Regions from separate parts of the Oceanobacillus aidingensis genome, predicted to be linked through region 2. Evidence: riboswitches for the same ligand, from Rfam matches in the RefSeq annotation. Region 2 holds a riboswitch; each other region holds the start of a gene.
The links. A riboswitch is a leader RNA that binds a small molecule or an ion and turns the genes downstream of it on or off. The one in region 2 is predicted to bind thiamine pyrophosphate.
Positions count from the first base shown of each region.

Region 1: it holds a riboswitch for thiamine pyrophosphate, as region 2 does, so the genes downstream of both, tenA (thiaminase II) here and ACFO3P_RS02785 (ABC transporter ATP-binding protein) in region 2, are expected to answer to the same signal.
Region 3: it holds a riboswitch for thiamine pyrophosphate, as region 2 does, so the genes downstream of both, ACFO3P_RS12195 (thiamine phosphate synthase) here and ACFO3P_RS02785 (ABC transporter ATP-binding protein) in region 2, are expected to answer to the same signal.

Region 1 covers NZ_JBHSFT010000047.1:121,962-125,452, reverse strand. Annotated here, with positions in the region: gene ACFO3P_RS18430 (NAD(P)/FAD-dependent oxidoreductase) at 1-488, shown strand, start outside; gene ACFO3P_RS18425 (NAD(P)-dependent alcohol dehydrogenase) at 808-1,848, shown strand; TPP riboswitch at 1,999-2,101, shown strand; gene tenA (thiaminase II) at 2,192-2,878, shown strand; gene ACFO3P_RS18415 (uridine kinase family protein) at 3,178-3,491, shown strand, end outside.
Region 2 covers NZ_JBHSFT010000002.1:40,198-43,688, reverse strand. Annotated here, with positions in the region: gene ACFO3P_RS02790 (ABC transporter permease) at 1-644, opposite strand, end outside; gene ACFO3P_RS02785 (ABC transporter ATP-binding protein) at 648-1,421, opposite strand; TPP riboswitch at 1,563-1,672, opposite strand; TPP riboswitch at 1,777-1,877, opposite strand; gene ACFO3P_RS02780 (alanine/glycine:cation symporter family protein) at 2,528-3,491, opposite strand, start outside.
Region 3 covers NZ_JBHSFT010000018.1:76,648-80,138, reverse strand. Annotated here, with positions in the region: gene ACFO3P_RS12205 (class I SAM-dependent methyltransferase) at 206-772, shown strand; gene ACFO3P_RS12200 (suppressor of fused domain protein) at 827-1,888, shown strand; TPP riboswitch at 2,008-2,103, shown strand; gene ACFO3P_RS12195 (thiamine phosphate synthase) at 2,099-2,827, shown strand; gene thiO (glycine oxidase ThiO) at 2,842-3,491, shown strand, end outside.

The DNA of each region.
Region 1 (3,491 bases), on a different contig from region 2:
AAGCAATGGAAGCGCATATCGCTCATCTGGAAGCCTCCTCTGTCCATATCTATAAAAATACAAAAATAGAAAAATTGCTTGCAGACGAAGAAGGTCATCATGTCAAAGAAATCTTGATGAAAAACCAAAAAACCGGGGAAAAAGTTCGTTTTGAAGTGGACGATTTAATCATTAATCATGGATTTGACAGAGAGCTGAAATTTATTAAAGAAAGTCCGTTGAAAGTAGAACTTGAACAGGACTTTTTCGTAAAAGGATCCGGAAAAGCTGAAACGAACATAGCTGGTTTATATGCTGCCGGTGATATTCTTTCATTCGATGGAAAGGTGCACTTAATTGCCGGCGCGTACAATGATGCAGCGAATACAGTGAATCAAGCAAAGCTGTATATGAAGCCGGATGCCTATAATGAGATTTATGTCTCTTCTCACAACTCAAAATTTCATGAAAAAAACAGAAAGCTGCTTTCTCACTTGTATACGAAATAATAAGGCAGAAAATATGAATTTAAATGATACATGCCATCTTCTTATTGACACTATCTCGAACAAAGATAGTGTTTTAATTTTGGAGGAAATGGAATGCCTTACATTGAGAAGCTGTTCTAAGAAAATAGAGGAAGAGCTTATAGCACATTGTATTCTATAAAAAGAGAAAGATCGCACGTTTATTTATCGTATATCAACACGCATGTTACAATGAAGAATATGTTCTTAAAAAATTATAGCTCTCTATTTTTCCAAAATAGTATAGGATGACGTATTTATACGCTTGGCAAAACAATACATATCAAAGAGGTGTAGAGGAATGAAAAAGATGAAGGCAGCAGTTCTGAATAAGCCATTGGATATTGAGGTTAAGGAAATAAATATACCAGAACCAAAGGAAAATGAAGTATTAATCAAAGTGCAGTGTATCGGTGTATGCGGCTCTGATGTGCACTACTACGAACACGGAAAAATCGGGCGTTATGTCGTAGAAGAACAACTCATTTTAGGGCATGAATTAGCAGGAGATATTGTTAAAGCTGGCAGTCAGGTTGAGAATCTTGCGGCAGGCGACCGTGTAGCTGTCGAGCCGGGTGTGGTATGCGGAACTTGTGAATATTGTAAATCAGGCCGATACAATCTCTGCCCGGAAGTACAATTTATGGCAACTCCGCCAGTTGACGGAGCTTGGTCTGAATATGTCACGATTCGCAGTGATTTCGCCTTTAAAATACCGGATCAAATGAGCTATGAAGAAGGGGCTTTAATTGAACCGCTTTCTGTTGGCATTCATGCGATGCAGCGCGGAAAAGTTCATCCCAATGATAAAATGCTGATAACCGGTTTAGGACCTATTGGGCTGTTAGCGATCAAGGCAGCGAAAATATTCGGAGTGAACGAAATCTATTGCTCGGATGTGGTACCATATCGCAGAGAATTAGCGAAGAAATTTGGCGCGACAAAGGTATTTGATCCAACACAAGATAATATTCATGAGGAGATAGAAAAGGCAACAGCTGGCAGTGGTTTGGATATCGCCGTTGAAACTTCAGGTAATGGCCGGGCGGTTCAGGATGCACTGACGATTACGAAACGCGGAGGAAGGATTGTATTAGTTGGATTACCTGCATCCTCAGAAATACCTGTAGATATTACCCATATCGTCGATTCAGAATACGACATTCACGGTGTTTTTCGCTATGCAAACAGTTATCCGACAGCAATACAGGCAATTGGCAGTCAGGACCTTGGTCTCGAGGATGTAATTACCCATAAGTATCGTTTAGATAATATCAAAGAGGCTGTAGAAACCGCCGTAAATCAGAAGGATACTAGCATTAAGATAATGATTTATCCATGATAACGAGTGAAACACACTAGTTTTTTAAGCTTCTTGGAAACCTATTTTTTTAATAGATTTGATTATTTCTTTGCTGATTTTCTTATAAACAAAAAAGACTTGACTTAACAATTTGTTCTGCTACCATAATAGACAATCGAATACATTTCAATTTTCTGCTAGGGGCGCCGTAACGGCTGAGATAAATGTATATTTAGCACCCTTAGAACCTGATCTGGTTAAGGCCAGCGGAGGGAAGTAGAATAAGCAGACAACCATGCGCTATTTTTTCGTGTGTATGTTTTTGTATGCAGATGCTTCCTTCTACGAGTCTTTAGAAAAAAGATTAAAGGAGGATTTTTTTATGAAATTTACGGATGAATTACGTGCTGCAACGAAGGAAAGCTGGGAGCAAAGTTTTCATCACCCATTTGTGCAAGGAATCGTGAAAGGAGATTTGCCGCTAGAAACATTTAAGTATTATATTTTACAAGATATTTACTATTTAAAACATTACGGTAAGATCCACGCGATTGCAGCATCCCAGGCCGAAGATTTTAAGCTGACTGCTCTTTTAGCTGATAAAGCGCGCTTTACAGCAGAGGCTGAACTGACCGTGCATAACGAGCACGCTGAGATTTTAAATATTACACAAGCAGATTTAGATAACTTCAAACCAGCGCCAACTGCGTATGCCTATACTTCGCATTTGTATCGAGCAAGCCTGTCTGGAAATCTAGCACATACTGTGGCTGCCATACTGCCATGCTATTGGTTATATGCGGACATCGGAAAAGTGAATGAAAATGCCACTCCAGAGCCGGAAATTTATCGTAACTGGATTAAAATGTATGCGAGTGACTGGTTTCAAGATTCAACTACCGAAATGATTAATTTACTAAACACTTTAGTTGAAGATATGAATGATAAGGAAAAAGAGAAGGTAAAAGAACAATTTATTATCGCAAAAGAATACGAACTCCATTTCTGGGAAATGTCCTACAATCTTGAAGGCTGGCTTTCAGAAAGTAAAAAAGTGAACAGTCGTTAAGAAGAAACAGAACGGCTTCCAATTTCTTAATGGGTTCGGTTTATTCGTTCCATGTTAAAGAACTCTCATTTATCTGAGGGTTCTTTTTTTGGACTGGAAGGGAAAAGTATTTATTATACCAACTGCGCAATTTTGTTAAAAACACGATGCAGCTAATTTACTTGTGATACAATTTTCGTAATGGCAAGAAGCAAACAAGCCGAAGCCGGAAATTTAGTTTAATAAGCATTTATTCCAAAGAAATGAATACTTGTAGATAGTGAATTTAATCTTGTGTCTGACACGGAGGAGGGATAATCGTGAAAAACACTCAAGTAACAAGAAAAGCTTCCGAGCAAATCGTATCCGCTATAAATGGATACCTGAAAGGACGAATCAGCCCCTTAGTGGTGGCTTTGGACGGGGGGAGCGGTGCAGGAAAATCTACGCTGGCTGCTGAGGTTGCTTCACACGTAGGAGCAACTGTTATTCAGTGTGATGCGTTTTTCGACGCGACGATTACAGACGAGAAATGGAATACTTCTACATCGGAATGGAAATGTCCCAGATGTATTGACTGGCAACGTCTGCATAAAGAAGCATTGTTACCGCTTATAGCGGGGGAAAGCGTTCA
Region 2 (3,491 bases):
ACACCCGCTCCATTAAACTGTGTCATCATCCGACGACTAAAATACCCTAAACCTGCTTGTGCACCCAGCCATTCTCCTATTGCTGCTCCAATCACACTCATCGGCACCGCTACTTTTAGCCCTGAAAAAAAAGATGGCAGTGCAGATGGGACTTCTAATTTGAAAAAAATCTGTCTTTTAGATGCACCTAATGTTTGAAATAATTCTTTCAGCTCTTTGCTTGTTGACCGAAAACCATCGAATGTACTGACGGTAATAGGAAAAAAGGTAATGATAATTGTAACGATAACTTTACTCCAGATGGAATATCCGAACCAAAGTACAAAAATGGGCGCCAATGCAATAATAGGAATAGTTTGTGATGCAATTAAAATCGGATAAATCGCTTGTTGTAATGTTTTAGATAGATTCATGCTTATTGCTAAAGTAACTCCCAGTACCAATGAAATCCCAAGTCCAATGGAAATAACAAGAAGCGTAATAGGAAGATGATGCAACAAGAGCTCTGTTTTTAATTCCCATAGCTTCATCACAATTTCGGTTGGCGCTGGTAAAATAAATGATGTATCAATAAACCGCGCTCCAGCTTCCCATATAAGTAAAAAGATTGTGATCAAAATAATAGAATAAAGATAATTTTTCATGGTTTACACCCTCATCCGAAACTGATCAAGTAAATTATTTTTTAGCTCCGTCACTTCTTTTTTATCTAAATCGTATTGCCGTCTTGGTCGTTCTAAAGGTACGTTAATTTCTTTTAATGTTGTAAATGGGGTATCCGTAATGACGAAAATGCGGTCAGACAAAAATAATGCTTCTGAAATATCATGTGTTATAAACAAAATAGTAGATTGCTGTTGTTCCCACTGTTCTAATAACCATTCCTGCATATATAACCTGGTCATTGCATCTAAGGCTGAAAAAGGTTCGTCCAACAACAACACATTAGATCCGGATAACGTGGCTCTTAAAAAGGAAACCCGTTGCCGCATTCCCCCAGATAATTCATGAGGGTATTTATTCTCGTATCCTTTTAACCCAAAGGCCTCCAGCAAGTTTTGAACAGTTCTTCTATCGAGATGATTTTCCTTTTGCAGTTCCAATGGAAGAGCTGCATTTTGTTGAACAGTCCGCCATGGCATCAATAAATCCTGTTGAGGCATATAACCAACTTTTCCAGAACGATTGGTTACTGGATCCTCGTTTAAATAGATAGTTCCGCTTTTCAGTTCCTCCAATCCGACAATTAGACGGAAAATTGTCGACTTGCCGGACCCACTTGCACCGATAATGCTTACAAATTCACCATCCGCAATAGAAAGATTCATATTTTTTAATATAGGAATTTTCCCTGCATCATTTTTGTAATAGAAATTTACGTTTTGAAACTGAAGAGCTATTTTTTTATTTTGTTCTCTCATCCTTCGTTCTCACCTTCCCTCTAACAAAAAGTGTATTATTATGTCTTAAAAGCAATCATCAACTAATTAAATATGCAAACCTCCTTCCAAATAAAAATACCCCAGACATGAAGCCCAGGGTACATACATTTCCTTATGATAGAAATTACTTTGCATGTTCCCTACGCTGGTCTCAACCAGATCAGGTTCTAAGGGTCTATATCTTACGGATAGTATCTCAACCAGCAACACTGGTCCCCCTACATTCTTATTAAATTGGTATCTCTTTTATTGAATTTATGACATAAGCATTAAAAAACCCATTCAACGAATACAGATGAATGGGAAATGAATACATAACTAGATTATTATCTACTTAAGTAAGTCATCACTTCCCTACGTTAGTCTTAACTAAATCAGGTTATAAGAGTCAAGTTTCCTTTCTCAGCGATAAAAATCGCTCCCCTAGTGATTATAGAAATATGAAATTTTTGATTCTATAAATGAACTTGTATGATTGAAAAATACGTTAAGATTCACAATGTTATTTTCATCAGCCACATCTATAGAGAACTGTAGGAAAAATAACTTAAAGTAGAATCTATTTAAACATATAAAATTATAATATGCAAATTATTCTAATTTATCTTTTAAAATCATGAGATTTGTTTGTATATAAAAGAAGATATATCCGCCTATTTTAATATGTTTTCAGGTGAAATTTGGTGAAATAATATAGGATATACAACGGTATAATAAAATAAAAAGAATAACTTTTACTGAGATACTCCTGTTATATGAGGATAGGAGCATCTATTATTTCTAAAGGTATTTTATAATAAATAAAACAGATTAAAAAGAACAGCTCAGCTTGGCTTACATAGCTGTCCTCTTGTAAACGGGACTCTTGTTACTGGAGAAGTGATATTATTTGGAAATCCTGAAGACAACCTTTTAGAACGAATAAATCCTATAGCTGCAATTAAATTCAATTATTGAGAAACCTAAAAAGTGACTTCCATGGATGCAAAGAAGTCACTTTTTATACGAATTGATTTCCCCTCAATTATTTCCTTTATATGTCCGATAGAAAATTACTGTAACTTTATCATTTATTACAGCAATCATTAACCAGCCAGCTTCTGCTTCCTCTCCTCCTCTTTTTCCTTTCTCCGTACTTCTCTAAATTTATTTGTTTCAGATACAATCACGCCGGATAATAAACAGAGCGCAATCAAGTTGGGCACTGCCATTAATCCATTGAATATATCCGCAAGATCCCATACTAACTGCACAGATTGAACCGCACCAAACAGGATAACCAGACAGAAAATGATTTTATAATAGATTGTATTTCGATCTCCAAAAATATAACCGAAGCATTTCTCCCCATAATAGGACCAGCCCAGAATAGTGGAATAAGCAAAGAAAATAAGGCCGAATACAACAATATAATTACCTAATCCAGGCAAGAAAAAGTCAAAAGCTTCTCCTGTAATGACAGGTGCTGCATCTGCTCCAAATTGCAAATGCAGCCCGCTCATCACCACAACAAGTCCGGTAATCGTACAAACCACGATCGTATCCAGAAATGTTCCTGTCATCGATACTAACGCCTGCCGCCCTGGATAATCCGTCTTCGCTGCCGCTGCCGCAATTGGCGCTGAACCAAGACCCGCTTCATTGGAGAACACCCCGCGGGCAATCCCGTATCGAATCGCTAAACCGATAGCTCCCCCGCCGACAGCTTCCGGATTAAATGCAGCCTCAAAAATAACTGCAAACGCCGCAGGAACTTCCGTAATATTTAAAATAACAATAATCAGTCCGCCAGCTATATAAAACAAAGCCAGAAATGGGACAAAGATAGCAGTTACTCTTCCAATGCCTCTCACTCCGCCAAGCAAAACTAATGCAGTGAGCGCCATCAAGATGATTCCCGTAACCCATGGGTTAATATTAAAAGTAGCTTGTAAGGAACCGGCAACAGTATTCGATTGCGTCATATTTCCAATTCCAAAGGATGCTAAAAAGCCAAACAGCGCAAACAAAACAGCTAACCATTTCCAGCCCAATCCCTTTTCAATATAA
Region 3 (3,491 bases), on a different contig from region 2:
AAAAACAATGTGAAAATAACTGATTACTCGCAAATTGCTGATAAATATGAGAGCAATACATATCGATTAGATGAAATGCAATTTGATAAGGATTTAAAGGAGTATCAATATAGATACCCTAAACCAATGTATCACGTGTTAGATTTAGCATGCGGGACAGGTATTTATCTTAATACTCAAATAAACCTGTTTTGATAGTCGAAACATGAGCTGGTACGGGCTTGATGCTTCAGAGGATATGTTGAAAAAGGCGAAGAACAAATTAAAAAATGTCTCACTCGTGCATGGTTTAGCTGAAGATATGCCCTACGAGAATGAAAAGTTTGATTATATCTCCAATAATTATGCTTTTCATCATTTTTTAAAGAAGGAAGCAGCGCTTGATGAAATATATCGTGTCTTGAAGAAAAACGGTGTATACAAGCTGCATAATATTGCTATCCATGATATGAGAAAATGGTGGGTATATCATTATTTTCCAACAGCATATGAAGAGGACGTAAAAAGGTTTTGGGAAAAGGAAGTTATTTTTGATGAGCTTTCAATAAGAGGGTTTAACACAGAACTGCAGATGACATATCGATTAGAAAAAATCAGGGTGTCGGATTATCTGGGGTATGCAGAGAATAGAGACATATCCATATTAACGTTGATTGATGATCAGGATTACCAAGAAGGGTTAGAGAAAATGAGATATGATGTGAAGCGTAATCCTAAAAAAACCATCGTCACTGATTTTGCAGAGATGTTTTGTATTTCGACAAAGGGGTAGTGTTTTAGAAAGAAAAAATCGTCTTTTTGGAAAGGGAAACAGAGGAGGAATTTAATGAGTGAAGAAGTAAAAGCAGCCGGCTGGGATGCAATTGATAATGCAATGGAAGCAATTTATGGGAAGCAGGAACCGAAGCATTATGGAACAGTGATCTCTTATTCGCTGGGCGGACCGGATCCATTAGATGGAATCAGCGCTTATCAATCAGAAACGCCAGGCTTGCACTGGCATATAGTTACATATGGATTTTCAGAGATTTACGAAAAAGAAACCGATAATCCAGAAGTAAGCGGTTTTGGGTTTGAATTAACGTTCAGATTGAAAAAAGAAGAAGGGGAAGAGGAACCGCCAGCCTGGGCGCTTAATCTGCTTCAGAATTTGGGAAGATATGTTTTTAACAGCGGTAATGTTTTTAAAAATGGAGACTATATGGATGCAAATGGTCCTATCTGTTTGGAATCAGATACGGCATTAACTGCATTGGCATTTATTACGGATTCTGAGCTTGGTACAATAGAAACAGAAAATGGTCAAGTGCAATTTCTGCAGATGGTTGGTATCACAAATGATGAGCTCGAAGCAATGCAGACGTGGAATACACGAGGTGTTCTCTCTGCCAGTTCCCCATATATGCCCGCGTTTATTACCGATTTAAAAAGAGATTCTTTACTAAATCATGCAGATGTCTCCCAAAAAGTTGATGAAGGAAGAGAACGGGAAGGATCCAATACAGGATTTCTATTTAACGATAATTTATCGTGGACTCCAGAAAAAAAGGGCTTATTCAGAAAAAAACCAGCAATGCTGACTCTGGGGGCAAAACAAACCGAAACCATAAGTAAAGTGCTGCGAGGGCGTCTCTTGAAAGGAAAGGCTCTGACATTGGCAGGTCCTGATATTGTCATTGCTATAGAGCCCGGGGAAAAGTCAGAATATGCAATGGAGAAGGATAAGGTGCGTCTAATTTTAGATGAACAGAGTACAATCGAGTTGAGTGAGAAGCTGATTCCTAAAGAAGGTGTGGCGGAACTATTCTCGTTTGAACAGCTGGCTGTAAAAATTGTTAAAACATACATCAAAGATAATGAAGGAAATGTTGTTCAGGTAATTGGGTAAGAGAACTCATTTGAAAGTAAAATAACATTTCCTTGATAAATCGCTAAACACTTTTGAAAGAATATCTTTGAAAATAAAAAATTATATGTTATTCTTTATTTGTAATCTGAAAATTAAATAAGCAACACTAGGGGAGCCTTTGGCTGAGACGAATACTCGGACCCTTTGAACCTGATCTGGTTAACACTAGCGTAGGGAAGTGGCAGGAACATGACGATATATCATTCGAACAATGAATTTGTATATAATCAAGACCACTTATCCCTCAGCTGGATAAGTGGTCTTTTTCGTTCTTCTGCCAATCCTGAAGCAAGAAAATGGAAGAAAGGGGAGAAGAAGATGGACAGGCATCTGCACTTGATCAGTGATGGCAGTTTTTCCGAGCAGCATTTGCAAATAGTGAAGCGGATTCAGGCTGAGATTGGTTATTTGCATATCAGAGAGAAGAACAAGACAGCGAAGGACATTCTGGAAATCATCGGTGCATTAGAAAATATCGGATTGCCATTAGAGAAAATAATAGTGAATGACAGAGTAGATATTGCTGTGATAAAGCAGTGCGCAGGTATTCAGCTGGCGTTTCACAGTCCTTCCATTCCACTTGTAAAAGAAAGCTTCCCTGAATTGAAGGCAGGAAAGTCTGTTCATTCTTTAGCTGAGGCAGAGCAGGCGCAGCAGGAGGGAGCTGATTATGTGCTGTATGGCCATATTTATTCCAGCAAGTCCAAAGCCAATCAGCAGCCCAGAGGATTAACGGAACTACAGGAAATGACTAACGCGCTGTCTGTGCCGGTATATGCTATTGGCGGGATTACTCCTGAGCGGGCGAAAGAAGTAACTGCCGCAGGAGCAGCCGGCATCGCGGTCATGTCTGGTATTTGGCAGGCAGAGGATCCGGTCCAAACTGTCAGAGCTTACCGGCAAGCGTTGAATATATGAAAAGGAGGGAGAAGATGAATAAACAGTTTGATCAAATTATTGTAGGCGGCGGAGTTATTGGCTGCTCTATTGCTTATCAGCTGGCCAAAAGAGGCAATCGGGTGCTGGTCATTGAAAGGAATCAAATCGGCTGCGAGGCTTCCAGTGCCGCAGCAGGTATGTTAGGCGCTCAAGGAGAGTTTACAGAAGACAGTCCGCTTTTTCGGTTTGCACATGAGAGCAGAGCGCTATTCAAAAATTTATCCGAGGAACTGAAGGAAGCGTCAGGAGTAGATATTCAATATATTCATAAAGGAATCATGAAGCTTGCTTTTCATCAGCAGCAATACAGCAAGCTGCAAAGCGTCGCGTCCTTCCAGCGGGAAGCGGGGAACCCTGCGTATTTACTGTCAGTAGAAGAAGCGAAAAAAATGGAGCCAAGCCTGACGGAGAATCTTCGTGCTGTCCTGTATTTGCCGGATGATGGTCAGGTTTCCGCCCGTCATCTGACCAAAGCCTTCTCTCTGGCTGCGTCTCATTATGGTGCGGTGTTGCATGAGCAGGAAAGCGTTAATGAGCTGTTGATAGAAAATGAAACGGTTTATGGTGTCCGGACAACAGAGGCAATCTATGAAGCGGTCCAGGTTATTGTTGCAACAGGAGCTTTCGGAGATGAATTGCTGCC